Regions from separate parts of the Angustibacter sp. McL0619 genome, predicted to be linked through region 1. Evidence: riboswitches for the same ligand, from Rfam matches in the RefSeq annotation. Region 1 holds a riboswitch; the other holds the start of a gene.
What was found. A riboswitch is a leader RNA that binds a small molecule or an ion and turns the genes downstream of it on or off. The one in region 1 is predicted to bind S-adenosylmethionine.
Positions count from the first base shown of each region.

Region 1 (15,177 bases):
CGGGACGGCCAGGTACGCCGACACCGCGTGCGTGGCGCCGATCGGGGCGGGCAGCGGCTGCTCGCACGCGTCCTGGACGACGAGCACGTCCTCGACCTTTCCGGCCAGCGTCCGGGCCACCACCACGGCACGTTGGGCGCCGCCGTCCGGGATCCACTCCGGGGTGGCCACCGCGTGCCGGTCGTCGTCCAGCCAGACGGCCGCCAGCGCGCAGGACAGCGCCTCCGCGGTCGAGGCGGCCAGGTGGTAGAGCAGGGCGTCGACGCCTACTGGCGCTGCGGTGGCCAGGTCGCGCAGCGCGGACAGCACGACGAGCTCGTCGGCCAGGTGCTTGGCCGGCGCGGCCTGGGTGACCAGCTCGCAGGCCCGCGCCGCCAGCTCGACCAGCTGCCCGTCGTCAAGGCCAAGCAGCTGCGGGTCCGGCTGGACCGAGCCCAGCACCACCGCGTGATAGGCGTCCAGCCGGACGACCGCTGAGGTGCACGCCGAGTACGGGCCGAGCACCCGGTGCGGCTTCTGACCGTGCCGGCGCACCGGACGGCCGTGGGACAGCGCCGCCTCCAGCCGGGGGTCGGCCAGCTCCTGCCCCTGCACGGAACCGGCCCAGGCCGCACCGCGGCCGAGCCCGCCCAGATGGGTCCAGCGGCTGCCGACGCGCCGGAAGACCAGGACGTCGTGGGCGCCAAGGAACCCATCGGCGTCGGGCAACGGCATCTGTGCTCCTCGAGGGCCGGCAGGGCGCACGGCTCAGGCGTCTCTATCGGCAGCAAACCCCGAGTTGCACAGCGTTCGCACCCGAATCGCGGCAGCCCACCCGGGTGGCCCAACCGAGCCGGCTCAAACGCCCCAGTCCGGACGCATCGGCAGGTGCGGGTCACCGCCTTCGTCCGTTCGGGTGGCCAGCACCTGGTGCAGCTCGATCTGCTGACGCTCGAACGCGAGCCGAGATCCGGCCATGTACAGGCCCCATACCTTCGCGGTGGCCAGGCCGGCCTCGGCGACCGCCTCGTCCCAGCCCTCGACGAGGTTGGTGCACCAGGCGGCAAGTGTGCGCGCGTAGTGCCGGCGCAGGTTCTCCTCGTGCTGGACCTCCAGGCCCTGGTCCTGCATCGCAGTGATGATCGCGCCCACGCCGGTCAGCTCACCGTCCGGGAACACGTAGCGGTCGATGAAGCCGCGCCGCTTGATGCCGGGGTGCAGGTTGTCCTGCCGGGTGATCGAGTGGTTCAGCAGCCGGCCGCCGGGCATCAGCCGAGAGCGCAGGAACCGGAAGTAGGCCGGGTAGTTGCGCACCCCGATGTGCTCGGTCAGGCCGATCGAGCTCACCGCGTCGAACCCGGTCTCGGTGACCTCGCGGTAGTCCTGGTGGCGGACCTGCGCGCGGTCCCCCAGGCCGTCCCGCTCGATCGCCGCCTGCGCCCACTGCGCCTGGTCGCGCGAGAGGGTCACGCCGAGCGCCGTCACGCCGTACTCGCGTACCGCGTGCCGCACCATGCCGCCCCAGCCGCACCCGACGTCGAGCAGGCGCATCCCCGGCTGCAGGCCGAGCTTGCGGGCGACGAGGTCGAACTTGTGCTCCTGCGCCTGCTCCAGCGTGGAGTCGTCCGCGGGGTAGCAGGCGCAGGTGTACGCCATCGACTGGCCGAGCACGATCTCGTAGAACCGGTTGCTCACGTCGTAGTGGTGGCGGATCGCCTCGGCGTCACGGGTGCGCGAGTGCCGCAGCCCGTGCAGCGCTCGGTGCCAGCCGCTGGGCACCTCGTTCGGCGGCGGCGGCGGCATGGTCAGGGCGAGCCGCCCGAAGGAGCGCAGCGCGCGGGCCGCGTCGCTCGGCGCCGGTCGCTTCGGGGTGAGCAGCGTCTGCGCGTGCAGCAGCAGTTCGTACGGGTCGCCAGGATGGATCCCGTCGATCTCGAGGTCCTCCATCAGGTAGGCGCGAGCCATCCCGAGCGAGGACGGCGCCCCCGCGATGTAGGCCAGACCGCGCGGGCGCACCAGCCGCAGCTGGATCGGCGCGTCCACCGAACCGGTCCGTGAACCGTCGTACGCCGAGAAGCCGATGCCCTCAACCGGCCCGATCACCATCTCGAACGCATCCGCGATGCTGATCGGACCCCGCCCGCCTGGATCCTGCTTCCACTGACCGAGCACGCTCACCGTCGCTTCACCGCCTTCTCGTAGAGGTCGAGCAACCGCCCGTCCGGGTCGTACCTGTCCTTGGCCCGCTGGTAGTCCTCGCGGCCGTACAGCTTCCAGAACTCGTCCGGCTCGTAGTAGGCATCCGAGTACAGGCTCTTGTGACCGTCCAGCTCGGCGACCTTGGCCTCGATCCGCCGGTTGTGGTCACCGTCCTGGTCGCCGTCGGCGATGGCGACCGTCGACCAGAAGCCGACGTTGACGTAGAGGCTGCCCGGGCCGAGCGGGTACAGCGGCCACTTGCCGTCCTGCGTCGGCGCCGGACGGCGCAGCCGCAGCGGGCACAGCCAGATCGGCTCGATCGGCACGTTGTCGATGAACCAGCGCAGGAACTCGGCGGTCCGCCCGACCGGGATCTCGACGTCCTGCACGACACGCTCGCGGGCCGGCAGGCCCTTGCGCGCGTCCATCCTGGCCTTGAAGCCGTAGCGGTTCTCCAGCCCGATCACCCGCTGGTAGGTGTCGCTGCGCAGGTAGCGCTTGGGCACCCAGCGACGGATCCGCGGGTTCTGCACACCGAGCGCCCGCGAGCACCAGAACCAGTCGGTGTCCCAGCGCCAGAGGTAGTCCCGGACGGTCAGCCAGTCCTCGCGACGGGCGCGGATCGAGCGGTAGTAGACCTGCTCGCCGGTGTAGTCCGAGGTGTACGGCGCCTCGTCGGCCCAGGTGCCGAGGGTCAAGAAACCCTCCAGCGCAGGGCCGGGACGGTCCTGTGGGGTGGGGAACACCGTGCCGTCGATGAAGTCGACCGGTTCGCCCTGCCAGCTCGCGCGGCCATCCTGCGCCAGCCGCACCAGACTGTCGATGGTGGCCGCCAGCTCGTCCAGGTCGGTGAACCGCACGTGCCGCAGGTGCACGTACGGGCTGACCGGGGCCAGCTCGATCGTCGCCGCCGCGGCATACCCGAGGGTGCCGTAGGAGTTCGGGAACGTCGCGAACAGCTCGGCGTCCGGACCATCCGGCGTCGCGCGGACCAGGTCACCGCCGCCGGTCAGCACGTCGAAGGACAGCGCGGACTCGTGCGGCAGTCCTTCGCGCCAGGACGACGACTCGATACCGAGGCCGGTCAGCGCGCCACCGATCGTGATGGTCTTCAGCTGCGGCACCACCAGCGGCATCAGGCCGTGCGCGAGGGTCGCGTCCACCAGGTGCTCGTACGTGGTCATCCCACCGACGTACGCCGTCCGGGTCACCGGGTCGACCGAGAACACCGCGTCCAGGCCCGTGACGTCCAGTCCCAGCCGCTGGCCGCGCTCGCGTGGGCGGAACAGGTTGCTGGTCTTCTTGGCCAGCCGCACCGGCTGGTCAGCGGGCAGCGCCGCGAAGTCGGCGCGCAGTCGCTCCACCGCGGCGGGGTACCCCTTCACGGGTCCACCCGCCGTGGTTCGTTCAGGTGCTGCGTCCTGAGCCACTCGACGGATCGTAGCCCGCCTATGCATCCGAGCGCTCGTGGGATGGCGTGGTAGGTGTTGGGTCGTGAGCCGACGACACCTCAGACGTGAGCACGCGGGCGCCGAGTTCGAGCTGCTGGTGCGCGACGAGGGACCACCGGACGGCCCGGTCGCCCTACTGCTGCACGGCTTCCCGCAGCACGGCGGCCTGTGGCAGGGCTGCCTACCCGGTCTGCACGAGCTCGGGCTGCGCACCCTGGCCCCCGACCAGCGCGGCTACAGCCCTCAGCCGCAGCCGCGGGACGTCGAGGCCTACCGGCTGGGCCCGCTGGTCGCCGACGCGCTCGCCGTGCTGGACGACGTCGGCGCGCAGCGGGCCGTCGTGGTCGGGCACGACTGGGGTGCGCTGGTCGGCTGGGCCCTGGCCGCGCACCACCCCGAACGGGTCCGTGGGCTGGTCGCGCTGTCCGTGCCGCATCCGCATGCGTTCGGCCGGGCGATCCGAGAGGACGCCGAGCAGCAGCAGCTGTCCGACTACTTCGGGTTGCTGCGCAAGGAAGGCACGGCTGAGCGGGTGCTGCTGGGCGACGACGCCGCGGCGCTGCGCCGGTTCTTCGAGGGCGGTTCACTGACCGCCGACGCAGTGCAGGACTACCTCGCCCCGATGCTCAGCGAGGACGGGCTGCGCGGACCGCTGTCCTGGTACCGGGCGATGGCCGGGCCGGAGCTCGCCGCGGTGCCAAGGATCAGCGTGCCGACCGTCTACGTCTCGGCCGAGCACGACCTCGGGGTGGGACGGGCGGCTGCGCAGTGGTGCGCCGACTACGTCGACGGGCCGTACCGCCGGGTGGACCTGTCCGGCACCCACTGGATCGTCGATGAGGAGCCGGACGTCGTCGTCCGGGCGGTCGCCTCGCTGCTGTGAGCCTGCGCTGCTGTGAGCCTGCACTGCTGTGAGCCTCAGCGCGCCTCGGGCGTGCAGGGCGAGGCGCCGAGGTCCCCGGCTCCGGTCGCCCACCGCGGCAACGGGCGCGGGTCGGGGGTCGGCGTCCAGCGGCCCTCCACCGAGGCGTACTGCCAGGCCGGCCCTGTCTCGATGAGGGACGCGAGCGCGGCGACCAGGCGGTCGACGTCGTCGGTCTGCGAGCCAACGCCGACGCTGGCCCGCACCGCACCGGCGTCCAAGCCGAGGCGGGCAAGCAGCGGGTGCGCGCAGAACTTGCCGTCCCGCACTCCGATGCCGTGCTCGGCGGACAGGTAGGCGGCGACCAGGCCGGGGTCGACGCCGTCGACGGTGAAGGTCACGACGCCGATCGAGGACGGCGCGTCGTCGAAGATCCGGTGCACCCGGACGCCGGGCAGCTGGGCCAGCCCGTGCACCAGCCGCTCGCGCAGCGCGGCCTCGTGCACCTCCAGCGCCGCCTCGGGCAGCGCGGCCAGCGCCTCGCAGGACGCAGCCAGTGCGGCGGCACCAAGCATGTTGGGGGTGCCGCCCTCGTGGCGCTGCGGCGCGCAGGCCCACTCAGTGCGCTCGAGCTCGACGCTGCGCACCGCACCGCCACCGGCCAGGTACGGCGTCCCGCGGTCCAGCCAGTCGCGCCGGCCGACCAGGACGCCTGTGCCGTAAGGCGCGTAGAGCTTGTGGCCGCTGAGCGCGACGTAGTCCACGCCGGTCGCGTCCAGGTCGATCCGGCGGTGCGGGGCCAGCTGGGCGGCGTCCACGACGACCCGTGCGCCGTGGCGGTGCGCGATCGCCACGACCCGCTCGATCGGCAGCTCCTCGCCGGTCACGTTGGACGCGCCGGTGATCGCGACCAGCGCCGCGGGACGCTCGCGCAGCGCCGACTCCAGGGACTGCAGGGTGGCGTCCAGGGACCCTCGCACCGGCACGTAGCGGTGCTCGCCGCGCTGCCAGGGCAGCAGGTTCGCGTGGTGCTCGGCGTCCAGGAAGACGACGTCGCCCCACTGCGGCAGGCAGCCGGCCAGCAGGTTCAGCGCGTCGGTGGTGTTGCGGGTGAAGACCACCACGTCGCCGGCTCGGGCGCCGAGGAACCGGCCCACGGTGGCCCGGGCCCGCTCGAGCAGCGCGGTGGAGACCTGCGAGGCGTAGCCGGCACCGCGGTGCACGCTGGCGTAGTAGGGCAGCACCTGGCTCAGGTGCTCCTCTACCGACTCCAGCGCAGGCGCGCTGGCCGCGTAGTCGAGGTTGGCGTACCGCACCGTGCCGCCCGTGACGACCGGCACCTGCAGGTCGGCGCCGACCACTGGGAGCAGCGGACCGGCGCCGGGGAAGTCGGCGTCCGGGCGCGGCTGCTGAGTGGGCTGCTGAGTGGCCTGCTGGGCTGGTTGGTGCGCGTGCTGCTGGGTGCTCGGCTGGACGGACACTGGCGCTCCGTAGGGTCAGGGACCCTGGGCTGCAACGCCGTGGCGGGTCCGCGCTTGCGTCGACACCTCGTCGACGCCTGGTCCTCACCCGGGGCACCCCACCGCGGTGGAGGGTTGCCGGCCAGCAAGCCGGGGCTACGCGCTGGCACTCATGACCTTCATCGAAGGTATCGGCACGCCACGGCCCCGCCCAACCCTCAAGACCAGAATTCTCGAATGCCGAGACTGTTGCGGATCGGGACAATGGCCCCGTGACACCCCTGACGAACCCCCTGACGAACCCCGTGACGATCCGCTCCGGCGACCTCCCCGACCTGCCCGCGCTGACCGAGATCTACAACCACTACGTGCGGACCGGCAACGCGACGTTCGACATCGAGCCGTTCAGCGTCGAGTCCCGCCGCGCGTGGTTCGACCACTACGCGCCGTCCGGCCGGCACCGCCTGCTGGTGGCCGAGAGCGAGGACGGCGTGTTGCTCGGCTACGCGACCAGTAGCGCGCTGCGGCCCAAGCCCGCGTACGACACGTCGGTCGAGACGACGATCTACTGCCGCCCGGACGCCGTCGGGCTGGGCCTGGGCAGTCGGCTGTACGGCGCGCTGCTGGCGGCACTGGCCGGGGAGGACCTGCACCGGGCGTACGCAGGCGTCGCACTGCCGAACGACGCGTCGGTCGCTCTGCACCGCCGGCTCGGGTTCACCCCCCTCGGGGTCTACCGCGAGGTCGGACGCAAGTTCGGCCGCTACTGGGACGTGCAGTGGTTCGAGCTGCCGCTGCCGGTGCCACTGCCGCCACTCGAACCCACCGCTCAGGCCAGCCCGTAGTCCAGTCCCATCGCCTGGTGCACCCGGGCGAGAGTCGCGACGGCGAGCGGACGGGCCCGCTCGAGCCCCTCCCGCAGCACCTCCCGGACGACGGCCGGGTCCTGCTCGAGCTCGCGCCGGCGCACCCGGATCGGCCGAATGTGCTCGTTCACCGCCTCGGTCACCACGGCCTTGAGCCCGGCGGCGCCACCGGAACCGATCTGGTCGGCGACTCGCTGCGGCGTGCTGTCGGTGCAGAGCGCCGCGACGAGCAGCAGGCTGGACACCTCGGGCCGCAGCTGCGGGTCGTAGGTGATGTGCCGCAACGAGTCGGTGACCGCGCCACGCACCAGCCTGGCGGTCTCGTCGTCCGTCGCGCTGATCGCGATGGCGTTGCCGCGGCTCTTGGCCATCTTGCGACCGTCCGTGCCGAGCAGCCGCGGCGCCTCGGTGAGCAGCGCCTGCGGCGGGGTCAGCAGGGTGCGCCCGTCGCCGTACCGCTCGTTGATCCGTCGCGCGACGGCCCGGGCCTGCTCGAGGTGCGGCAGCTGGTCACCGCCTACTGGCACAAGGGTTCCGCCCACCGACAGGATGTCGGCGGCCTGGTGCACCGGGTAGGTCAGCATCAGCCCCCCGATCGCACTCGAGCCCGACTCGGCCACCTCGGCCTTGACCGTCGGGTTGCGTTGCAGCTCGGACAGCGTGGTCGCGGACAGCAGCGGCAGCATGAGCTGACCGATCTCGGGGACGGCGCTGTGCACGAACACGGTGGTGCGCGCGGGGTCGATGCCGCAGGCGAGGTAGTCCAGCACCAGCTCGCGGATGCTGGTCGCCACCGAGCTGGTGTCGACCCGGTCGGTGATCACCTGGTAGTCGGCGACGACGACGAACGTCTCGACGCCGGCGTCCTGCAGCCGTACCCGTTCGCGCAGGGTGCCGAGGTAGTGGCCGAGGTGCAGCGAGCCGGTGGGCCGGTCGCCGGTCAGCACGCGGTAGCGGTCGGGATGGGCCAGGACGTCGGCGCGCTCGGCGAGGATCGCCTCGCCGGCCGGCGCGACGACGGTGTGGTCGGTCGGGATGGTGCTGCTGATGGTCATGGCTTCTTCTCCAACGGGTCGGACGGACGCCGTCGCGCCGGACCGGGAGTGAGCCTGTGAGACCTGCTACCTGACCGCCGAACGGCGGCCATGGGGATGCTGAGGGGGCCGCCCTACGAGGGCAGCCACCACGCGCGGTTCAAGGTGCAGGTCACCAGACAACGATACCGCGACCCGATCCGGTTCAGGTAAGGAAACCGAAGTCCCCGGTCTCCAGCCGGTGGGCCAGCACCCGCACGCTGGGCGCCTGGACCACTGTGTCCTCCCAGCCCGTGCTGGAGGGCTCGATCAGCCGGACCGGCGGGTCGTCGTCCCGCAGGTCGACGGCCAGCCGGCGCTCGCCGCCGTCCGACCCGATCACCAGCACCCCCGGGTGGTAGATCATCTCGCTGGTCCACTCCCGGGTGACCCGGACGGCGTCCACCGGCGGGTGCAGCTCGACGTAGGCGCCGCTCAGCATCCAGCCACGGCGCAGCCAGCCGGCGGCGGTGACCATCTCGCGCCAGGCCTCGGCCACCGGCCATCCGAAGGCGGCCTGCACCGCGCTCACCTCGTCCTGCGCCACGCCGCGCTGGTACTGCGCCTCCTCGTTGATGTCGCCGACCAGCGACTTGGTCAGCCGCCGTCCCTTGGGGATGCGCAGCCGCTCCCCTTCGGCGCGGACGCCGGGCCAGTCGAGCACGTCGAGCGCCACGTCGAACACGACGACGGACCCCTCGTCCTGGGCGCTGACCAGCTCACCGCGAGCCAACCGGACGGCGTCCTCGCGCAGCCGGAACGCCTCCAGCTCGGTGTCCCGGACATCGGCCTGCGGGAACGAGCTCCAGCCCACCTCGGCCAGCGCCCGCAGCTGCGCCGGGCCCGCCGCGCACCACAGGGTCAGCGTCGGGGCTGGCTTACGACGCAGAATCATTCGCCCGACTCTGCCAAACGTTGCGGTGGAGGTCCACCGCACCTGGCGACAGTCGGCACCCGGCGCCAGGATGGTCCGATGATCTCGACGCAGGACTACCTGTGGTTCGTGGACAACGCTCTCGACGGGTTGGTGGCAGCCCTCGAACAGCTCGGTGACGACCTCGCGAACACCCGCCTGGACACCCCCGGCGCGAACTCGCCGTACGCCGTGGTCACACACTGCCTGGGGGTGATGGAGTTCTGGGGCGGGTACGCGCTGGCCGGTCGGTCGATCGAGCGGGATCGCGACGCCGAGTTCCGGGCCAGCGGCGAGGTGGCCGCGCTGGTCGGCCGACTGCGGCAGGCCCGCGAGCAGCTGGTGGCCGACCTGGACACGCTGGACGCCGCGGCGCCGGCTCGCGGCCGGCTGGACGACGACGACACCTCGCTGCCACTGGGGCGCACCCAGGGCGCCGTGCTCCTGCACCTCTACGAGGAGCTCGCTCAGCACCTGGGCCAGCTCGAGGTGACCCGGGACGTCCTGCTGGCCTCGGCACGCTGACAGCGAACACGCTGGCCTTCAAGGTGCAAGCGAGTAATCATCGTTACATGACTACAGATGTTTCAGCAGAGGTCCGCGCCTGGTTCGCCGGGCGACTGCCGCAGGATTGGACCACGGACGGCGAGCCCGACCTCACCGTCGACCGCGAGGAGATCACGGTCGTGCTGGCCCTGGCCGCACCCGTGCTGGCCGACGACGCCACCGAGGCCGAGCAGGCGCAAGCGCTGGCCGGGCGGGTCCAGGGCTGGCGCGAGGACACCCGCGAGCGCCGGATCGGCATCGCCCTGGAGGCCGAGCACCGGTTCGACCGGAAGGTGTCCTGGGGCGTTCGGGCGGGCGAGGACACCCACCTGTTCACCCACCTCGCCGTCCCGGTGATGACCCGGCTACGCCAGCCCCAGCGTCAGGTGCTGGACACGCTGGTCGAGGCTGGGGTGGCCCGATCACGCGCACACGCGCTGGCCTGGTGCGTGCGGCTGGTCGGCGACAACACCGACGCGTGGCTGGGCGAGCTGCGCGAGGCGATGGAGAAGGTCCGCGAGGTCAGGAAGCAGGGCCCCGACCGGGCCTAACCCGCGACCGGGCCGGTACAACTGGTGCCGCAGATCGCGTTGCTGTCCAAGGCGAAGGCGTTGCGGGACAAGGACAGAGCGACTTCGCCCGCGCGTTCATCCCGGGCACCGCTGGATCGAGCCGCTGGACGACTGACGGATCTTGGGCGTTTGCGGGGCATGGAGGCGGCTGGGCGCACGCTGGGCATCGGCTGAAAGGTCACAGCAAGGTAGCGCCGGGCTGGCGAGCGAGACCCGCTGAGCGTGGCAAGGTCGCGGCGGCATCACGATTGGACAACGGCCTCTATCGCCGCCCGGCTGGGCGAGCAAGGGTAGGAGTGGCGATAAACCTGTTCGGGGGCAACGAACTTGCGGCCACCAATATCACGCCGCCGGCACCGTGTCGGTAAATCCGTCACGTCGCCGTGACCCCGGGACACGTCAACAGCCCTGGCACACCAACCAGGAGGAGACGATATGGGCACGGCCAGAATCAGCCTTCGGCTCGTCGCGATCTCGGCGGTCGGCGCACTCGCGCTGGCAGCCTGCGGTGGCGGCAGCGACAGCGGGAGCTCGTCCAGCGGGAAGAGTGGCGCCACCAAGGGCGGCACGCTGACCTTCCTCACCAACGCTGAGCAGTTCAACCACCTCGACCCTCAGCGCAACTACACCGGTGAGGACCTCGCGTTCTCCAGCGCCTACCTGACCCGGACGCTGACCGCCTACAAGGTCAGCGCGGACGGCAAGACGGCCGGCGGGCTGGTGGGCGACCTGGCCACCGACACCGGCAAGCCGACCAACGGTGGCAAGACCTGGGCGTTCACCCTGCGCGACGGCATCAAGTGGCAGGACGGCTCGGACGTGACCTGCGCGGACATCAAGTACGGCGTCTCGCGCACGTTCGCGCAGTCGACGATCACGGACGGGCCGACGTACGCGATCAGCCTGCTGGACATCCCGAAGGCGAAGGACGGCACGTCCGTCTACAAGGGCCCGTACGAGACATCCGGCAACGACACCGCGGCGTTCGACAAGGCTGTGCAGTGCTCCTCGGACGGCAAGACGATCACGTTCAACCTCAGGCAGGCGGCCGGTGACTTCAACTACACCGTCACGCTGACCGCCTTCGCCCCCGTGCCGAAGGCCAAGGACACCGGCGAGAAGTACGACGACAACGTCGTGTCCAACGCGCCGTACAAGATCACCGAGTACACCAAGGGCCAGCAGCTGGTCCTGGAGCGCAACACCAACTGGAGCGCGTCCTCGGACAGCTACCGCGGCGCCTACCCGGACAAGATCATCGTGAAGTTCTCCATCGAGCCCACCACGATCGACCAGCGCATGATGGCCGACGCGGGCGACGACCAGACGGCCATCTCACGGGATCCGCTGGACACCTCCTCGCTGACGACGGTGTTCAACGACCCGCGCTTCGCCGACCGCCGGGTGAACGACTACGACGCCTACGTCCGGTACATCGCGATCAACACCAAGAAGGTGCCGAACGTCAAGCAGCGCCAGGCGATCCTGGCGGCAACCGACCGCGCGGCCCTGCGCACCATCGCCGGTGGCTCGTTCGCCGGTGACCTCGCGGACGGCGTGATCAAGCCGAACCTGACGCTCGACTACGCGAAGTCGGGGATGTGGGACGGCATGTACGGCGCCGCCATCCCGGACACCGGCAACGTGGACCTGGCCAAGCAGCTCATCGCCCAGTCCGGTGCGCCGATGCCGGCGATGACGTACCAGTACATCAAGACCCCGGTGAACGACAAGATGGCGGCGTCACTGCAGAGCTCGCTCGCCCGGGCCGGGATCAAGATCAAGCTGACGGCACTTCCTCAGGGCGAGTACTACTCGATCGTCCAGGACACCACCAAGGAAGAGGCCATGGCGGCCGCTGGCTGGGGCCCGGACTGGCTGAACGCCTCGACGGTCATCCCTGAGCTCTTCACCCAGGCGGGCGGCTTCAACCTCTCGCAGGTCGACGACAAGGCCTTCACCGCCGCGTCCGACGCCGCGAAGGGCGAGACCGACCGCAACAAGCAGGCCGACGCGTGGAAGTCGCTCAACAAGCAGGCCATGCAGCAGGCCTGGGTGCTGCCGACCCGGTTCGCCCGCACCCAGCGGCTGGCCGGCTCGAAGGTCAAGGCAGCAAGCGGTCCGGACGGGCACGTGTACATCTGGTCGCCGTACGGGTCCTGGAGCTACACCGACCTCTACGTCGAGTAGGGACTATCGGTAGGATCTGTACTTCCTGGACAGCGTGGCAACGAGGGTCGTAGGTCGGTCCCCGTTGCCACGCTGTCTCGTCCTCTAGCGGGCGCTGGCCACCCGGTCCCTGAGCGCGTCCGTGGCGTAGCGACGAACGAGCAGCGGGACGAACGAGCGGACGCGTGCGTCGGCGAACCGGGCCGCCACCTCGTGGATGCACTCGTCCACCAGCGTGGGTTCGAGCCGGGTGTCGAACTCCTCGTGGACGGCGCGGGCGACGGCGACCAGGTCGTCGTCCACGGCAGCGCCGGCGACGACGGGAGGGTGCACGATCAGGGTCATCCGCAGAGCGTCTCCGACGATGGTGAACAGCAGGTGAACAGGACGTCAGATTCGGTCACAGCCTGTCCGAGCCGATGTCGGTCACCCTGGCTAGGGTCGGCCCGTGAGCCTGCACCAGCTGTCCCGCACGGACGCGCGCCGGATCGCGGTGCGTGCCCAGCTGCTGGACGCCGTCCGGCCGACCGACCTGCTGCGCGTCGTCCGCCACCTGACGATGCTGCAGTACGACCAGACCGCGGCCGTGGCACCGAGCCCGCATCTCGTCGCGTGGAGCAGGCTGGGTTCGTCGTACTCCCCCGAGCAGCTGCACAGGGCCCTGCGGGACGGGTCGCTGGTCGAGCTCCAGCTGATCATCCGGCACCAGGACTACCTCGCACTGTGTCGGGCCGAGATGGCGCAGTGGCCCGGCGACGGCGAGCTTCGCGACTGGCAGGAATACCAGCGTGACTGGGTGCAGGCGAACGAGGGCTGCCGCCGCGACATCCTCTACCGGTTGGAGCTGGACGGGCCGATGCGCTCGCGCGACCTGCCGGACACCTGCGAGGTGCCGTGGCGGTCGTCGGGGTGGACGAACAACCGGAACGTGAGCCGCCTGCTGGACTTCATGGAGGTGCGTGGCGAGGTCGCAGTCGCCACCCGCGAGGGCCGCGACCGGCTGTGGGACCTGGCCTACCGGGTCTACCCGGACGACCCGGCCCCCGACCTCGTCGAGTCCCGCCGGATCCGCAACGAGCTGCGGCTCGCCGCGCTGGGCATCGCCCGCGCCCGCGGCCCGGAGTACCAGGTCGAGGCGCAGGACGTCGACGAGGCCGGCGAACCTGCCGTGGTCGCCGGGGTCCGTGGGCAGTGGCGGGTCGACCCGGCACTGGTGGGGCAGCCGTTCACGGGACGGACTGCGCTGCTGTCACCGCTCGACCGGCTGGTCTACGACCGCAAGCGGATGAGCGAGATCTTCGAGTTCGACTACCAGCTTGAGATGTACAAGCCGGCGGCCAAACGCAGGTGGGGGTACTGGGCGCTGCCGATCCTGCACGGCGACCGGCTGGTCGGCAAGGTCGACGCCGCCGCCGACCGCGAGCGCGGCGTCCTGCAGGTGCACGCCATCCACGAGGACGTGCCGTTCAGCAGGCAGGTCGCGGCGGACGTGCGCCGCGAGGTCGAGGACCTCGCGGACTGGCTCGAGCTTGATCTCAGCCTGCCCGACAGCTGGGCTGTGACCAGTCGCGCGGCATCGCGCTGAGACGCTCCTGACGAGAGGCAGACGATGGCAGCCGGCGCGAGCCCGACGGCACGGGCACTGATGGCCCTCACGCTCCTGCAGGACTATCCCGGGATCACCGCGGAGCGGTTGGCCGACAAGCTCGGCGTCTCGGACCGAGCCAGCCGGCGCTACGTCGCCATCCTGCGCGAGGCCGGCATCCCGGTCGAGTCCGAACGGGGGCCGTACGGCGGCTACCGGGTCGGTCGCGGCCTGCGCCTGCCACCACTGACGTTCAGCTCGGCCGAGGCGCTCGGGCTGGTGATGGCGGTGCTCGACGGACACCACCACGCCGGCGACCCCACCGACCCGGTCGGCAGTGCGCTGGCCAAGATCAGCCGGGCGCTGCCCGCAGCCGTGGCGGCGCAGGCCGAGGCGGTACGTCGGGCCACCGCGGCCGCGCCGGACCGTGCCGCGGCGCGTCCGGACCCCTCCACCACGGCCGCACTCGTGCAGGCCTGCGCCGACCAGCGGCCGGTCCGGCTCGGCTACCGCTCCGAGGCCGGCAACGACTTGGTCATGGACGTCGACCCGTGGACCGTCGTCGTCCGGCACGGGCGTTGGTACGTGCTGTGCCGATCCCACCGGGCCGACGCTCGGCGCGCGTACCGGATCGACCGGGTGCGGGCGGTCGAGGTGTTGACCGGCACGTTCGACCCGCCGTCCGACCTGGACCCGGTCACCATGCTCGAGGAGCACCTGGCCGTCGGGTGGGAGTACGAGGTCGAGGTCGTCATCGAGGGCCCTGCCGAGGTCGTTGGCCGGCGGCTGTCCCGTGCGCTCGGCCGGGTCGAGCCGGTCGACCCCGAGACGTGCCGGCTGGTCGGCAGCACCAGCGACCTTGACTGGTACGCCACCCAGCTCACGGCGCTGCAAGTCCCCTACCGGATCGCGGGGTGCCCGCAGCTGCAGGAGGCCGCGCGGGCGATCGGCCGACGGTTGCTGGCGGCCGGCGAGGGCTAGCGCGAGAGGCCCGCGGGCCCGGCTAGGGCATCGTGACGAGCTGCTCAGAGGTGGCAACGGACGAGGCGGGCACGACCATCTTGCCGAGCGGGAACAGCGCGAGGCCGGCCAGCTTGAAGCTGGCGATGCCGAACGGGATGCCGATGATCGTGACGCACAGCAGCAGTCCGACGACAACGTGCTCGATGGCGATCCACACGCCGGCGACGACGAACCAGATCACGTTCCCGATCGCGCTCATCGCACCGGACGTCGGCCGGCGGACGACGGTGCGACCGAAGGGCCACAGCACGAAGCCGGCGAGCCGGAAGCTGGCGATGCCGAACGGGATGGTGATGATCAGGATGAAGCAGATGACGCCGGCGACGGCGTAGCCGATCGCCAGCCAGATGCCGGCCAGGAAGAACCACAGGATGTTGCCGATGGTGCGCATCCCGCCTCCCCTCCCGCCTGCAGGCCAGCGTATCCCGGACGCCTTGACGTGGACTTGAGGTCGGCTTTTCCCGCGTTTAGCGGTGCCG
Region 1 is NZ_CP188257.1:1,350,421-1,365,597, reverse strand. Features, by position in the region: gene ACPPVT_RS06070 (diguanylate cyclase) at 1-714, opposite strand, end outside; gene ACPPVT_RS06065 (class I SAM-dependent methyltransferase) at 838-2,085, opposite strand; gene ACPPVT_RS06060 (FAD-binding protein) at 2,154-3,563, opposite strand; gene ACPPVT_RS06055 (alpha/beta fold hydrolase) at 3,673-4,512, shown strand; gene ACPPVT_RS06050 (aminotransferase class V-fold PLP-dependent enzyme) at 4,548-5,861, opposite strand; SAM riboswitch class IV at 6,018-6,129, opposite strand; gene ACPPVT_RS06045 (N-acetyltransferase family protein) at 6,224-6,796, shown strand; gene trpS (tryptophan--tRNA ligase) at 6,781-7,872, opposite strand; gene ACPPVT_RS06035 (hypothetical protein) at 8,057-8,785, opposite strand; gene ACPPVT_RS06030 (DUF664 domain-containing protein) at 8,864-9,328, shown strand; gene ACPPVT_RS06025 (hypothetical protein) at 9,376-9,900, shown strand; gene ACPPVT_RS06020 (ABC transporter substrate-binding protein) at 10,357-12,111, shown strand; gene ACPPVT_RS06015 (three-helix bundle dimerization domain-containing protein) at 12,196-12,435, opposite strand; gene ACPPVT_RS06010 (DNA glycosylase AlkZ-like family protein) at 12,539-13,675, shown strand; gene ACPPVT_RS06005 (helix-turn-helix transcriptional regulator) at 13,700-14,656, shown strand; gene ACPPVT_RS06000 (YccF domain-containing protein) at 14,679-15,089, opposite strand.

Region 2 (15,177 bases), 1.2 Mb from region 1:
CCTGCGCCGCCTGGTGTCGGAGGAGCTCGCCGAGATCGCCAAGACCCACGGCACGCCACGGCGGACCGTGCTGCTCGCGTCAGCCGGCGCGCCGACCCCGGCGGCCGCGGCGACGCCGCTGGAGGTCACCGACGACCCGTGCTGGGTGCTGCTGTCGTCCACCGGGCTGCTGGCGCGCACCGGCACCGACGACCCGCTGCCGGTGGCCGCAGACCGGCACCAGCACGACGCCATCGTCAGCGCGGTGCGCACGACCGCCCGAGGAGAGATCGCCCTGGTCACCTCGCGCGGTCGTGCCCTGCGGCTGTCCGCCCTCGAGCTCCCGGCGCTGCCGCCGACGAACGGGTCACCGAGCCTGGCCGGGGGTGCCCCGCTCGGCGCCTTCGTCGACCTGCCGCCCGGCGAACGGGTGCTGACCCTGACCTCGCTGTCCCCGGCCGGGCTCGCTCTCGGCACTGCCCAGGGCGTGGTCAAGCGGGTGCTGCCGGACCACCCCACCGGCCGCGACGAGTGGGAGCTGATCGGGCTCAAGGACGGCGACGAGGTGGTCGGGGCAGTCGAGCTGGCCAGCGAATCGGTGGAGCTGTGCTTCATCACCAGCGACGCCCAGCTGCTGCACTTCCCCGCCGCGACGGTCCGCCCGCAGGGGCGCCCCGCGGGTGGAATGGCCGGGGTCAAGCTGTCCGCCGGCGCCGGCGTCGTGTGGTTCGGAGCCGTGGACTCCACTGCCGATGCGGTCGTGGTGACGGTGGCGGGATCGACGGGAGCGCTGCCCGGCACCGAGCCCGGCTCGGTCAAGGTGACGCCGTGGTCGGAGTACCCGGGCAAGGGGCGGGCCACCGGCGGCGTGCGTTGCCACCGCTTCCTGCGCGGCGAGGACACCTTGATCCTCGGCTGGGCCGGAGCGACCCCGGCGCGCGCGAGCGCTGCCAATGGCGGCGCCGTCGACCTTCCTGCCGCGACCGGACGGCGGGACGGGTCAGGCACCCCGGCGGCCGCTCCGATCGCAGCGGTGGCGCCGCCGGCCTGACCGGTCAGGCGTCGATGCGTTCGCGGTCCAGGTCGGCCGCGCCCTCGACGATGAAGTCCTTGCGCGGGGCGACCTCCGAGCCCATCAACAGCTCGAAGACCCGCTCCGCACGCTCTGCGTCCGGCACCGTGACCCGGCGTAGCGTGCGGTGGCGAGGGTCCATGGTCGTCTCGGCCAGCTGGTCGGCATCCATCTCGCCCAGACCCTTGTAGCGCTGGATGGGCTCCTTGTAGCGCTTGCCCTTCTTCTCCAGCTGCTTGAGCAGGCTGCGCAGCTCGGCTTCGGAGTAGGTGTAGACGACGTCGTTCTTCTTGCTGCCGGGGTTGACGATCTCGACCCGGTGCAGCGGGGGCACGGCGGCGTACACGCGGCCGGCGTCGACCAGTGGCCGCATGTACCGGAAGAAGAGCGTGAGCAACAGGGTGCGGATGTGCGCGCCGTCCACGTCGGCGTCGGTCATCAGCACGATCCGGCCGTAGCGGCGGGCCTCGAGGTCGAACGAGCGTCCGGAGCCGGCCCCGACCACCTGGATGATCGAGGCGCATTCGGCGTTCTTCAGCATGTCCGCGACGGACGCCTTCTGGACGTTGAGGATCTTGCCGCGGATCGGCAGCAGGGCCTGGTAGTCCGAGGACCGCGCGAGCTTGGCGGTGCCGAGCGCGCTGTCACCCTCGACGATGAACAGCTCACTGCGCTCCAGGTCGCTGGTGCGGCAGTCCGCGAGCTTGGCGGGCAACGACGAGGTCTCCAGCGCGTTCTTGCGGCGCTGGGTCTCCTTGTGCAGGCGGGCGCTGATCCGCGTCTTCATCTCGGCGACGACCTTCTCGAGCAGTAGCGCCGACTGCTGCTTGGCACCACGCTTGGTCGAGGTGAGCAGCTCGGTGAGCTCCTTCTCGACCACCCGGGAGACGATCCCGCGCACGGCGTTGGTGCCGAGCACCTCCTTGGTCTGGCCCTCGAACTGGGGCTCGGCCAGCCGCACCGTGACCACCGCCGTCAGGCCGGCCAGCACGTCGTCCTTCTCGACCTTGTCGCCGCCGGCCTTCAGCCGACGCGCGTTGGTCTCGATCTGCTTGCGGAACGTCTTGAGCAGGGCGGCCTCGAAGCCGGCCAAATGCGTGCCGCCCTTGGGGGTGGCGATGATGTTCACGAAGCTGCGCACATGGGTGTCGTAACCGATGCCCCAGCGCAGCGCGATGTCGACCTCGCACTCGCGCTCGACCTCTGTGGCATTCATGTGACCCTGCTCGTCGAGCACCGGAACCGTCTCGTGGAAGTGCCCGGTGCCCTGCAGGCGCCATACGTCCGTGACCGCGCCGTCGGCAGCCAGGAAGTCGACGTACTCGGTGATCCCGCCCTCGTGCAGGAACACCTCCTCGTACGGGCCGGACTCCCCCGCGGTCCCGGGCAGCCGGCGCTCGTCGCGCAGCACCAGGGTCAGTCCGGGCACCAGGTACGACGTCTGCCTGGCCCGGGTGACGAGGTCCTCGTAGGTGAACTGCGCCTCCTTCAGGAACACCTGCGGGTCTGCCCAGTACCGGATCCTGGTGCCGGTGACGCCGCGCTTCGCCCTGCCGCTGACGTGCAGCTCGGAACGGGAGACGAACGGCTCGAACGGGGACTGCGGGGTGGGCTCGCCGCGCCCGTCCCCGAACGTGCCCGGCTCGCCGCGCCGGAAGCTCATCGAGTGCACCTTGCCGCCGCGCTCGACGTGCACGTCCAGGCGCGAGGACAGGGCGTTCACGACGCTCGCGCCGACGCCGTGCAGGCCGCCGGTGGCCGTGTAGGAGCTGCCCCCGAACTTGCCGCCGGCGTGCAGCTTGGTGAAGACCACCTCGACCCCGGACAGGCCCGTGCGTGGCTCGATGTCGACCGGGATGCCGCGCCCGTCGTCGTGCACCTCGACGGACCCGTCCGCGTGCAGGGTCACCTCGATGCGGTGACACACCCCGGCCAGGGCTTCGTCGACCGCGTTGTCGATGATCTCCCACAGGCAGTGCATGAGGCCGCGACTGTCAGTCGACCCGATGTACATGCCAGGCCGCTTGCGCACGGCCTCGAGCCCCTCGAGGACCGACAGGTGCCGGGCGTTGTAGTCCCCAGCCGGGGCCGGCCTGCGACGAGCAGCGGGCTGTGCGCTCAAGGGTGCTGTGCTCCTGGGTAGCTTTTTTGGTCGGCCGTCTCAAGGGCCCTCAGCAGGCTACCGATTCATACTGACAGCACCTCGGAGGCTGGCCCGCCGCAAGGTCGCTGCTTTTCTGCGTTGAGCGAACCACCGCCCAAGCTACCCGGCGGGAACGATCTGACGTGCTTGACTGTTATCCAGGTCGACGGCGCCGGATGTACCCGGCGCCACCGTTGTCCCTGACGAGGAAGAGGAAGGTGACGTGACCACTACTCTCGCCACCACCCAGCTCACCGCAGCCGACCGCTGCGACCGCTGCGGGGCGCAGGCCTACGTCCGTGTCGTGCTCATCAGCGGCGGGGAGCTGCTGTTCTGCGCGCACCACGGCCGTGAGCACGCCACCGCCCTGACGTCGGCCGCCGCTTCCATCACGGACGAGAGCGACCGGCTTCACGAGACCCCCGCCATCGCGCCCGAGGACGAGCGCTGACCTCGTCTCACTCGACGCCTCGACAGGCCCCGGCGCACTGCGCCGGGGCCTGTCGGGTCCCGGCGGGCCGACGATGACCGGCTTGGACGTCGTCGTGGGGCTGGGGGTCCTGGTGGGGTTGGCCGGGGTGGTCGTCCCGGTGCTGCCCGGCCTCGTGCTGGTTCTGGGCGCCATCCTGGTGTGGGCCATCGAGCGGCAGGACGCGACCGGCTGGATCGTGCTGGGCACGGTCGTCCTGCTGTTCGTCGTCGGTCAGATCGCGAAGTACCTGCTCCCCGGTCGCCGGCTGCGCGAGGCGGGCGTGCCGGCGTCCACCATGCTGGCTGGCGCCGGGCTGGGTCTCGTCGGCTTCTTCGTCGTCCCGGTGGTCGGGGTCTTCCTCGGTTTCGTGCTCGGGGTCTACCTGGCCGAGCTGGCCCGGGCGCGCTCGCACGCGCGGGCCTGGCCGATGACGCTGCACGCGCTCCGCGCGGCCGGCTGGAGCATCCTCATCGAGCTCGCCGCAGGCCTGATGATGGCCGGCACGTGGCTGTTGGGGGTCCTGGTCTGACCCGCACAGGATGGGTCAGCCGATGGTCAGCACCACGTTGTCGACCCGGCCGTTCAGCTGGTCGGTGTCACGGGCCAGAGCCCCGTCGTTGGTGAGCTTGCCGCCGATGCTCAGCGGTATGGCCGAGCCCGACGCTTGAACATCGCCTGTCGGGCCGTTCGCCGACCAGGTTTCGCTGGACAGCACCTCGCCGTACTCGTCGTAGTGCGTGGCGCTCAGCGACAGCGTGCTGCCGTCTCGCTGGCAGGTGAGGGTGTACCAGTCGCCGCGGACGACCTCGGCACCCTTGACCATCAGCGTGCCCGACGATCCCTTCACCCGGCAGGATGGGACTGCGTGGTCGAGCTGGAGCTTGTACTGGGCCTCGTCGGAGAACCGACCGCGCTGCAGAACGTTGTCGCCGTTGTCGCTGGCGGCGAAGCCCGGCACGCTCGTCGTCCCGACGTCGAGGCGCACGTCCGCGCCGAAGGTGAACGGCGCGGTGCCGGGGCTCAGCGGGTCCCCTGAGGTCGACCACACGCCGACCACCGCGCGGGGGCCGGAACCGTCGTCGGCGAACGTGGGCATCCGCGCCGCGTGGCCCTCGCCTGGCCTGCTCCTGACGGTGTCCAGCGTGCCGGTCGACTGGCCGACCACGGAGACGTCGACAGCGGCGGAGCCGAGGTTGGCCAGCACCGGGGTTCCTCCGGCGGCGTCGTTGAAGTCCAGCCGCAGCGCTTCGGCGGCCGCGCCGGGAGGCGTTGGTTCGGCTGCAGCGTCACTGCTGGCCGCCTGCACCGGCAATGACGCCAGCGCGAGGAATGTACCTACCACGAGTGCTCGGCGCATGGCCGCAACCCTCGCAGCCGTCGGCTCCGTTGTCGATTCGAGATGCGGCCTACTGCCCGGTGCCCTATCTGTGTGACCTGACGCAAGGGGGGGTTACGGGCTGGTGAGCCTCAGTCCAGGTAGTCGCGCAGGACCTGGCTGCGGCTCGGGTGGCGCAGCTTGCTCATCGTCTTGGACTCGATCTGCCGGATCCGCTCGCGCGTGACGCCGTAGACCTTGCCGATCTCGTCGAGCGTCTTGGGCTGGCCGTCGGTCAGACCGAAGCGCATCGAGACCACCCCGGCCTCGCGCTCGGAAAGCGTGTCGAGCACCGAGTGCAGCTGCTCCTGCAGCAGGGTGAAGCTCACCGCATCCGCAGGGACGACGGCCTCGGAGTCCTCGATCAGGTCACCGAACTCGCTGTCGCCGTCCTCGCCGAGCGGGGTGTGCAGGGAGATCGGCTCGCGGCCGTACTTCTGCACCTCGACGACCTTCTCGGGCGTCATGTCGAGCTCCTTGGCCAGCTCCTCCGGCGTGGGCTCGCGGCCCAGGTCCTGGAGCATCTGGCGCTGCACGCGGGCGAGCTTGTTGATGACCTCGACCATGTGCACCGGGATGCGGATGGTGCGCGCCTGGTCAGCCATGGCCCGGGTGATGGCCTGTCGGATCCACCACGTCGCATAGGTGGAGAACTTGTAGCCCTTGGTGTAGTCGAACTTCTCAACCGCGCGGATCAGTCCGAGGTTGCCCTCCTGGATCAGGTCCAGGAAGAGCATGCCGCGGCCGGTGTAGCGCTTGGCCAGGGACACCACCAGGCGGAGGTTGGCCTCGAGCAGGTGGTTCTTGGCCTTCTTCCCGTCCTGGGCGATCCACCACAGCTCGCGCTTGAACTTGGGCTCGATCTTGACGCCGGAGTTCAGCCGCTCCTCGGCGAACAGCCCGGCCTCGATGCGCTTGGCGAGCTCGACCTCCTGCTCAGCGTTCAGCAGGGCGACCTTGCCGATCTGCTTGAGGTAGTCCTTGACCGGGTCGGCCGTCGCGCCCGCCGTGGCGACCTGCTGCGCAGGAGCGTCGTCGTCGTCGTCGGTGATGACGAAGCCGGTCTCCTCGACATCCTCGGCGGCGTCGGCAGCCTCACCCTCGGGCACCTCGACGGGAGTCTCCGCGTCCTCCGCCTCTGGGGCGACGTCGGCAGCGGGGGTCTGCTTCTCTGCGGTCTTCCTCGCCGGGGCGGCCTTCTTGGCCGTCGCCGCCTTGGTCGCCGGCTTCGCGGCCGCAGCCACGGCGGCCTCCGCAGCATCCGGTGCGGTCGCCTTCTTGGCGGGGGTCTTCTTCGCCGGTGCGACCTTGCTGGCTGCCTTGGCCGGCGCCTTCGGCGCCTCAGCGGTCTTGGACGCAGCCTTCTTGGCCGCGGGCTTCGACTCGGCGCGCGCGGTGCTGGCCGACGCGCTTGTCCGCTTGGTTGCGGTCGCGGCTACGGCGCCGGCCGGGACCGCGTCGAGGTGCACCTGGACGCCGTGCTCGTCGAGGGTACGGAGCACTGCCTTCATCCGCTTCAGCGGGAGGTCAGCCTCTTCCAGGGCGTGCTTGACGGACTCCGCGTCAACGAAGCCGTTGGTACGGCCTCGGCGCAGGAGGTCCTGCAGTGCTGGATGCGTGAACTCCGCGGGGAGTGCGGAGCTGAACCGGGCGGTCGGGACCGACGACACGGACTACCTTTCGTCGCGGATGATCTGGTGGGCGCTCAGGGATGGCTTGGACTCGGCGGACGGGCAATCCGACCGGCATCCCGCACAACGCACAGAACCGGCCAAAAATGCCCGGGCCGCGAGAAACTTGCTCCCCCGGCCGGACTCAACATCCCATTGTGTCATGCGTTCGCAGAGTTCTGCTGGACCGGTCGCCCGTTCGGGCGTCGGTGCCGCGAACGGGGTGCTGTCACGCTGTCAGGCGTCGGCCTTGACAGCAAGCACCGGGCAGGGGGCGTCGAGCAGGATCCGCTGCGCGTTCGACCCCAGGATCAGCTTGCCGACCGGACTGCGACGGCGCAGGCCGATGACGATGAAGTCGGCACCGATCTCGGTCGCCACGGCGATCAGGTCCTCTGCCGGTTCGAGGCCACGCACCAGCTGACGCACCTCGTGCTCGATACCGGCCTCTGCCAGCTCGCGCTGCACTGCGGCGAGCTCGCTCTCGTAGCGGACGGCATCCTCGGAGGCGAGGTCCTTGCCCCCTCGGTTGGAGTTGATCACGACCAGGCGCGTTGAACGCAGCCTCGCCTCTTCCGCGGCCCGCCTCAGGGCGGCCTTGCCCTCGTTCGTCGGAACGAAGCCCACGACGATCGCCATCGATCCCTCCTCGCTGCCCGCGTCCGCGCTCCCGACGGACGGGGACGACCGTACCGGACACACCGTCGCCGTGCCGATCCGTAGGCTGGGCCTGAGCTGGACCGCGCACGCCTGACACGGGACGAGGTCACGATGCCGCAAGCCACGCCCGGACCCACGCTGGGGCTGGAAGAGGAGCTCCACCTGTGCGACGCGGCGAGCGGTGAGCTGCGCAGCCGGGCGGACGAGCTGCTCCCCGTACTGACCTCCGCTGCCCAGCGCGAGCGGCTAGGGCCTTCGGGCGCGGTGGTCGCCGAACTTCCGCTGTCCCAGATCGAGACGGTGACGGGGGTCAGCGCGGACGTCGAGAGCCTGCTCGGCCGCGCCCTGCACCTGCGCTCGGCGACCGCCGAGGCGGCGTCCGCACTGGGGCTTGGACTGCTCGCCGCCGGGACTCCCCCGCTGGGTGATGCCGCTGCGCAGACCGTCTCCCCCGACGAACGCTACGGCCGGCTGCGGGACCGCGCGGCCGGCCTGGTCGGCCAGCAGCTCATCGCCGGCATGCACCTGCACGTCGGGGTCGGCGTGGCCGACACGGCCGACTGGGCCGACGGGGCCGACGGGGAGAGCGCCGGTGAGGCGGACGACGACGCGCGGGTGGCGGTCGTCGCCGCCCTCCGGCCGTGGTTGCCGGCGCTGCTCGCACTGACGGCCAACTCGCCGTACTGGCTGGGCTCCGACACCGGGTTCGCCTCCTATCGGCAGGTGCACTGGCAGCGCTGGCCGGTGGCCGGGCCACCGCCGGTGACCCGGGACGCGCAGGGCTGGCACCGCGCGGTCTCGGCCCTGGTGGACGCCGGCGTGGTGGACGACGCGAGCTACGTCTACTGGGACGTCCGGCTGGCCACCCGGTTCCCGACGGTCGAGGTGCGCATCGCGGACGTGGTGCCCCGCCTCGAGGACGCTGTGGGCTTCGTCACCGTGGTCAGGGCGCTGGCCGCGGGAGCGCTGGCCGACCACGAGGCCGGACGGCGGGCCCCTGAGGTCGAGCTGACCGCTCTGCGCGCCGCGACCTGGCGGGCGGCCCGTTACGGCCTGACCGACCAGCTGGTGGACGCGGCGACCGGGAGCCTGGCCCCCGCGTACGAGGTGCTTCGTTCGATGCTGCGGGCCGCCGAGGTCGGGCTGGAGATCACCGGTGACGGCGAGCTGGCCCGGGACGGGCTGGCCCGGGTCGCGCGCGAGGGCAACGGTGCAGACCGGCAGCGCCGCGCGTTCGCGCGCTTCGGCTGGGCGGGCGTGCTGGACGTCATACGGGTCGACCCGGCCGCCGCTCTGCCTCGGGTCACCCAGGGCGACGGGAACGGGTGGGTCGAGTGCCGGTGCGGGCAGCGGCACTGGGGCCGGCACGGCGCCGCTGGGCTGCTGCTCAGCCGACCCGGCGAGGACGGAGTCGAGGTGCTGCTGCAGCTGCGCGCGCCGTGGACGCACCAGGGGGGCACCTGGGGCCTGCCAGGCGGGGCACGGGACAGCCACGAGAGCACGACCCAGGCAGCCCTCCGGGAGGCGCAGGAGGAGGCGGGCGTCGACCCGGCGGTGGTGGGCGTGCTGGGCGAGGACCGCGACGACCACGAGACCTGGTCCTACACCTACGTGCTCGCCGAGGCTGCGAGTGGCGCGAATGCCGCGGCGGCCAACCTCGAGTCGGACGCCGTGGAGTGGGTGCCGGTCGACGAGGTGGCAGCCCGCGCACTCCACCCGGCGTTCGCGCTGGCCTGGCCGCGACTGCGGTCCCGCCTCGCCGACCCGACCGGGGTCAGCGGACGCTGACCCGGATATCCAGGCCGTTCAAGCAGTCCCGCACCACCTCGCCGACCTGCGAGGTCTCGATCAGGAAGCCGTCGTGCCCGTACGGCGAGCTCACCGTGCGTAGCTGGCGGGCCGTCGGCGCGCCGTCCACGATCTCCACGGACAGCCGTGGCGGGTAGAGACGATCGCTGTCCACGGCTGCCACGTGCAGGTCGCAGCTGATCCGTTGCAGCGCAGCGCTGGTGCCGCCTCGGCCTCGCCCGACGTCGTGCGAGTTCATGGCCTCGGTCAGCACCACGTACGACCCGGCGTCGAAGCGTCGGCGCAGCTTGTCCGCGTGGTGGTCCAGGTAGCTCTCCACCGCGTAGCGACCGGACCCACCGATCGGCTGCTCGTCGCCCTGGGCCTCGCGCCCGAACCGCTCGGCGAGCTCCAGCTCGCTGCGGTAGGTGACGTGCGCGATGCGACGGGCGATGCCCAGCCCGGCGACCGGTCCGGGTCCATCGGCCTCGTGGTAGTCGCCGCCCGCCCAGTTCGGGTCGGCCCGCACCGCAAGCAGCTGCGGCTCGCACCAGGCGATCTGCTCCGCGGTGGCGTAGGCCGACGAGGCCAGCACCACGGCGGAGCGCAGGCGGTTCGGGTAGGTCACGGCCCACTCGAGCACCCGCATCCCACCCATCGAGCCGCCGATCACGCTGGCCCACGCGTCGATGCCCAGCCGGTCCGCCAGGCGCGCCTCGGCTGTCACCTGGTCGCGCACGGTGATGAACGGAAACCGCGATCCCCAGGCCCGTCCGTCGGGCGCCGGGGACGCCGGCCCGGTGGTCCCCTGGCAACCCCCGAGCACGTTCGGCGCCACCACGAACCAACGATCGGTGTCCAGTGCTCGACCAGGCCCGACCAAGGCGTCCCACCAACCTGCGGTGGGGTGACCGCTGCCCGCCGGGCCGGACACGTGGCTGTCACCGGTCAGGGCATGCAGCACTAGGACGGCGTTGTCCCGGGCCTCGTTCAGCGTCCCCCAGGTCTCGTAGGCCACGGTGACGTCCGGCAGCGCGCCCCGGGCCTCCAGGGTGAGCGTGCCGACGTCGGCGAACTGGCGACGACCGGTCGGATCGTCGTCCCCCCAGGCTCCGCCGCCACTCATCAGGAGACCTTGGCCGCGCGGAAGCCAGCCTCCAGGTCCGCGAGGATGTCGTCGATGTGCTCGATCCCGACCGCGAGCCGGACCAGGCCCGGGGTGACACCGCTGGTCAGCTGCTCGGCCTCGGTCAGCTGGCTGTGGGTGGTGGACGCAGGGTGGATCACCAGGCTGCGCACGTCGCCGATGTTGGCTACGTGGCTGTGCAGCTCGAGGGCCTCCACGAATCGCTGACCCGCTTCGAGGCCGCCGTTGATCTCGAAGGCCAGGACGGCGCCGGGCCCCTTTGGGGCGTACTTCAGCGCCCGCTCGTGCCAGGGGCTGCTCGGCAGGCCCGCGTACGCGACGCTCTCTACCTCGTCGCGACCCTCGAGCCACTCCGCGATGGCCTGCGCGTTCTGAACGTGCCGCTCGACGCGCAGGCTGAGGGTCTCGATGCCCTGCGCGATCAGGAAAGCGTTGAAGGGTGAGGCGGCCGGACCAAGGTCACGCAGCAGCTGGACTCGCGCCTTGAGGATGAACGCCAGGTTGGCACCGAGCGCTCCGCCGACGCCGAGGTCACGCGCGTACACCAGGCCGTGGTAGCTGGGGTCGGGCTGGTTGTAGTTCGGGAACTTCTCGGGGTCCTGGGCGAAGTCGAAGGTGCCGCCGTCGACGATCACCCCGGCGATGGACGTGCCGTGGCCGCCGAGGTACTTCGTCGCGGAGTGCACCACGATGTCAGCGCCCCACTCCAGCGGGCGGATCAGGTACGGCGTCGCCACGGTGTTGTCCACCACCAGCGGGACGCCGTGCGCGTGGGCGACCGCCGCAACGCCTTCGATGTCGAGCACGTCCGAGCGCGGGTTCGCGATCGTCTCGGCGAAGAACACCTTGGTGTTGGGGCGTACCGCCGCCTCCCACGAGGCGAGGTCGTCGGGGTCGTCGACGAACGTCGTCTCGATGCCGAGCTTGGGGAACGTGTAGTGCAGCAGGTTGTAGGTGCCGCCGTACAGGCTGGGACTGGCCACGATGTGGTCGCCCGTCTCGGCGATGTTCAGCAGCGCCAGGGTCTCGGCCGACTGCCCGCTGGCCACCAGAAGCGCACCGACGCCGCCCTCGAGGCTGGCGACCCGCTGCTCCACGGCGTCCGTGGTCGGGTTCATCAGGCGGGTATAGATGTTGCCGAACTCCTTGAGCGCGAACAGGTTTGCCGCGTGCGCGGTGTCGTTGAACACGTACGAGGTGGTCTGGTAGATCGGCAGGGCGCGGGCCCCGGTCGTCGGGTCGGCGGTCTGGCCGGCGTGGATCTGACGGGTCTCGAAGGACCATCCGTCGTTCATGAGAGCTCCTGATGAGTCTGCGGCTGCTTGGCAGCCGGGAGGGTGCGGGTGCGAGAAGGGGTCACCGGACGCGAGCGTCGGGCGGGCGTGCGGGAGGAACGACAGAGGTCGTCAGGAGTGCATTCGACAGGTCACGAGAGGCTCCAAACAGGTGGGGCCCGCTCGGTGACGGACCCGCGCTTGCCGGTCGCAGTTGCGGACCGGCCAGGTCATCACCCGGGGCACCCCACCGCGGTTGGAGGGTTGCCGGCCAGCAAGCCGGGGCTACGCGCTGGCACTCATGACCTCCTTGAAGACTAGCAAGCACGCTCGGGACCGTCCACGGACTGGTCTGGCGTCCCAGATGTCGAGATGGACGCGTCAGCGCCGGCCACGAGGACTGATGCCCGCTCGCAGGACCCCGTCCACCAGCAGGGCCATGCGGTACCCGGCGTCGAGCCGCAGGGCGCGCTCGATCGCGAGGTTCGCGAGGGCTCCGTCACCGGCGTGCCAACACTGCAGGGCGAACAGGGTGAGTGGGCTGACCGCCCACGTGCCGTCACTGATCCGGGCGAGCTCCCCCAGTAGCGACGTCACGGCGTCGTGGGTCGGCGGGAGCCCCGGCATTCCCAACGGCGACCGGTGCGCGGGCTCAACGTGCCGGTCGCTGAGCCAGCTGACCCAACGCATGGCCACCGAGTCGCGGATGACCGTGTCCGCCAGGCCGGCAACCAGGAGCGCCGCCTCGGCTGCGGTCACCGGCACCGCCGCGGAAGCATGGTCGGTGCGTCGGGCGACCAAGTCGGCGAACAGCCGGACCACCCGTGCCTCACCGTCGTCAGGATCGCCGCCGACCAGCTCGTCCCACTGCCGGTCGGCGAGCTGTGAGATCACGCCTGTGAGGTCTCGGTCACCGGCGGCCACCTGGGCGCGCAAGTCCTCGCGGTCGCCCACCGGTGCCCGCCCGAGCGCGACCAGGGCCGCTGCAGCTGGCGCGCACGACGCCTCGGCCAGCGGCGTCCCTTCGTCGGGGCAGCAGTCCGGCTCCCAGCAGCTGTAGGACCAGAACCCGTCCGACCCGATGAAGCAGGCCTCCCGGACCCCGACCCCGGCCACGGCGAGCTCCAGCTCGAGCACGTCGACGAGGTCCTGCCAGGGCCGGTCCTTCGGATGCCACGGCACGTCGTCGTAGATCAGGACGGCGACCTCCTCCGGGTCGTCCGCCAGCAGGTGTTCGACGAGCTCCTCGACGACCTGCTCGACGTCTTCGCTGCAGCGAGGCAGATCGACTCGGGCGACGAGGCTGCAGCGCAGCCGCGGGTGACGCAGCGAGATGGTGACCAGGCTGTGCCGCGGGGTGAAGCCGACCAGGTAGGGCACTGCGCCGACCAGGTCGGCGGGGCTCGCCAACCGGATCGGTTGCTGCAGCTGGGGATCGTGTCGTTCGGTCTCAGCGGTCATGTGGTCCACGATGGGCGAGAAGCCTCGAGCCGGGTCGTCGAAGGAACCGACCTGTGGACGGTGGGAACAACAACCGAGGTTGTGGACGACGGCCCTGACCGTCGTCCACAGGGTCAGTCGTGCAAGACCTGGCCGTCGATCACCGGACCCGGCCGTCCCGGGGCCTCAGGTGCACCGTTGCGCTCCCAACGCAGGAAGTCAGCGGTCTCCATCAGCAGTCGGCCGACCAGCCACGCCGCGACGACCGCGTCGTCCGCGATCCCGATCAACGGCAGGAAGTCGGGCAGCAGGTCGATCGGTGAGACCACGTAGACGACCCCCAGCGCGAGCACACCGAGCTGCCCGGGGGTGGTGCCGTGGTAGCGACCCCGCAGCGTGGCGACCACCAGACGAGGCACCGCGCGCAGGCTCGCCATCAGGCCCGGGGCGCCTGGGCGTGTCGCACCGCGCAGCGCGCGCCAGACGGCCAGGAACGCGGCGCCCTTGCCCCGTGCAGCCATGATGGTCCCCTCTCGTCCCGCAAGTCCGTTACTGCAGGTTCGACGCTAGCCGGGCCGCAGAGGTTCCGCCACGCGGTCGTGCTCAGCGACCGAGCGCCGCTGGCGCATGGGGGAACTCCCGTCGTGCCTGGTCCGCGATGCGGCGCAGCAGGAAGACGTCGAAGCCCGCGCCGAGTACGCCGCCCACGATCGGCACGCCCCGGCCGAGCCGAGGCGCCGCGCTGCGACCCACCCTGGCCACGAGCCGGAAGCCGATGGCCTTGTTGAGCACCATCAGCGCCGGGCCGGGCAGGCGACTCGTGGCGAGTCCGGCCAGCCGACCGGAGTGCTGCACACCGGCGCCGCGCAGCAGGTCCTCGGCGTCCGCACCGACGAGGGTCAGCAGCACGGCCGACCGGACTCCCTGCTGGCGCAGGTCGTAGCCCCGCAGGCACGCGACCGTCGCGACCATCCGGGTGGCGATCGCGTAGAACTCGAGCACGTTGACCGGCAGGGCGAGAGGCAGCGTGAAGAACCCACCGAGGCCGGTCACGAAGCCGCCGGCAGCGGCGGCCCTGACGTGGCTGCGAATCACTGCGTCGATCGCCTGCTCGGCGTCGCCGTGACCGCTCAGCGCGCCGTCCGCGACGTTCTGGGCCGAGTCGAACGGACCGCGCCCGTCGATACCGACGTCAAGCAGCTTGTCGACGAAGGCGCCGGCCTGGGCGGCCATCACGCTGGCCTGGGCGGCAATGCCCTTGTCGCCAGGCTCCACGTCACTCTCCTGCAGCACGTCGTCCTCCTCGGGCATCCGATGCCAGCTCCGGTCGTGTCACCGATGATGCCGTGTTCCACGGTGCCGCGCAGGCCGACCGCCCGCAGGTCGCGAGGTTGTCGGTGGGACCGGCCAGGATGGGCGGATGCTGCTCGCCGAGGTCGCCACCGCCAGTCGGCAGATCACTGCCACGTCTGGACGGCGCGACAAGATCGCGCTCCTCGCGCGGTGCCTGCAGCGCGCGGCCACCGACGACGACCCGTCGACGGTCGCTCTGGCGGTCAGCTACCTGTCCGGCGAGCTGCGCCAGCGCCGGACGGGCATCGGCTACGCCGCGCTGCGAGACACCTTGCCGGCAGCGCCCGCCGCCGCACCGACGCTGACGCTCACCGAGGTGGACGCGGCCTTCCAGCGGTCGCAGGAGCTGTCCGGCGCGGGGTCGCAGGCGGCCAGGACGTCACTCGTCGCAGCCGTGCTGTCGCGCGCGACGGCCGACGAGGCGGCGCTGCTGCGCGGACTCCTCTCGGGTGAGCTGCGTCAGGGGGCGCAGTCGGGGCTGCTGCTCGAGGCCGTCGCGGTCGCCGCGGACGCTCCTGCCACCGAGGTCCGCCGGGCGGTGACCCTGAGCGGTTCGCTCGCCGAGGTCGCGGACGCCGTACTGTCCCGGGGCCGGCAGGCACTCGGGGAGTTCACGCTGCAGGTCGGTCAACCGCTTTCGCCCATGCTCGCCAAGACGGCGCCCTCGCTGTCGGCGGCGCTGACCACGCTCGGCCCCTCCGCCGTCGAGTGGAAGCTCGACGGGATCCGGATCCAGGTACACCGCGACGGCGACGACGTCCGGGTGTTCACCCGGACGCTGGACGAGGTCACCGACCGGGTTCC
Region 2 is NZ_CP188257.1:2,561,364-2,576,540, forward strand. Features, by position in the region: gene ACPPVT_RS11875 (DNA gyrase/topoisomerase IV subunit A) at 1-1,030, shown strand, start outside; gene ACPPVT_RS11880 (DNA gyrase/topoisomerase IV subunit B) at 1,035-3,173, opposite strand; gene ACPPVT_RS11885 (DUF7455 domain-containing protein) at 3,418-3,645, shown strand; gene ACPPVT_RS11890 (DUF456 domain-containing protein) at 3,719-4,195, shown strand; gene ACPPVT_RS11895 (hypothetical protein) at 4,211-5,023, opposite strand; gene ACPPVT_RS11900 (RNA polymerase sigma factor) at 5,134-6,711, opposite strand; gene ACPPVT_RS11905 (universal stress protein) at 6,949-7,350, opposite strand; gene ACPPVT_RS11910 (glutamate-cysteine ligase family protein) at 7,483-9,159, shown strand; gene metX (homoserine O-acetyltransferase MetX) at 9,146-10,285, opposite strand; gene ACPPVT_RS11920 (bifunctional o-acetylhomoserine/o-acetylserine sulfhydrylase) at 10,285-11,601, opposite strand; SAM riboswitch class IV at 11,773-11,887, opposite strand; gene ACPPVT_RS11925 (DUF4192 domain-containing protein) at 11,962-13,041, opposite strand; gene ACPPVT_RS11930 (YkvA family protein) at 13,155-13,541, opposite strand; gene ACPPVT_RS11935 (EcsC family protein) at 13,624-14,331, opposite strand; gene ACPPVT_RS11940 (ATP-dependent DNA ligase) at 14,441-15,177, shown strand, end outside.
Region 2: another riboswitch for S-adenosylmethionine. It lies ahead of ACPPVT_RS11920 (bifunctional o-acetylhomoserine/o-acetylserine sulfhydrylase); the one in region 1 lies ahead of ACPPVT_RS06050 (aminotransferase class V-fold PLP-dependent enzyme).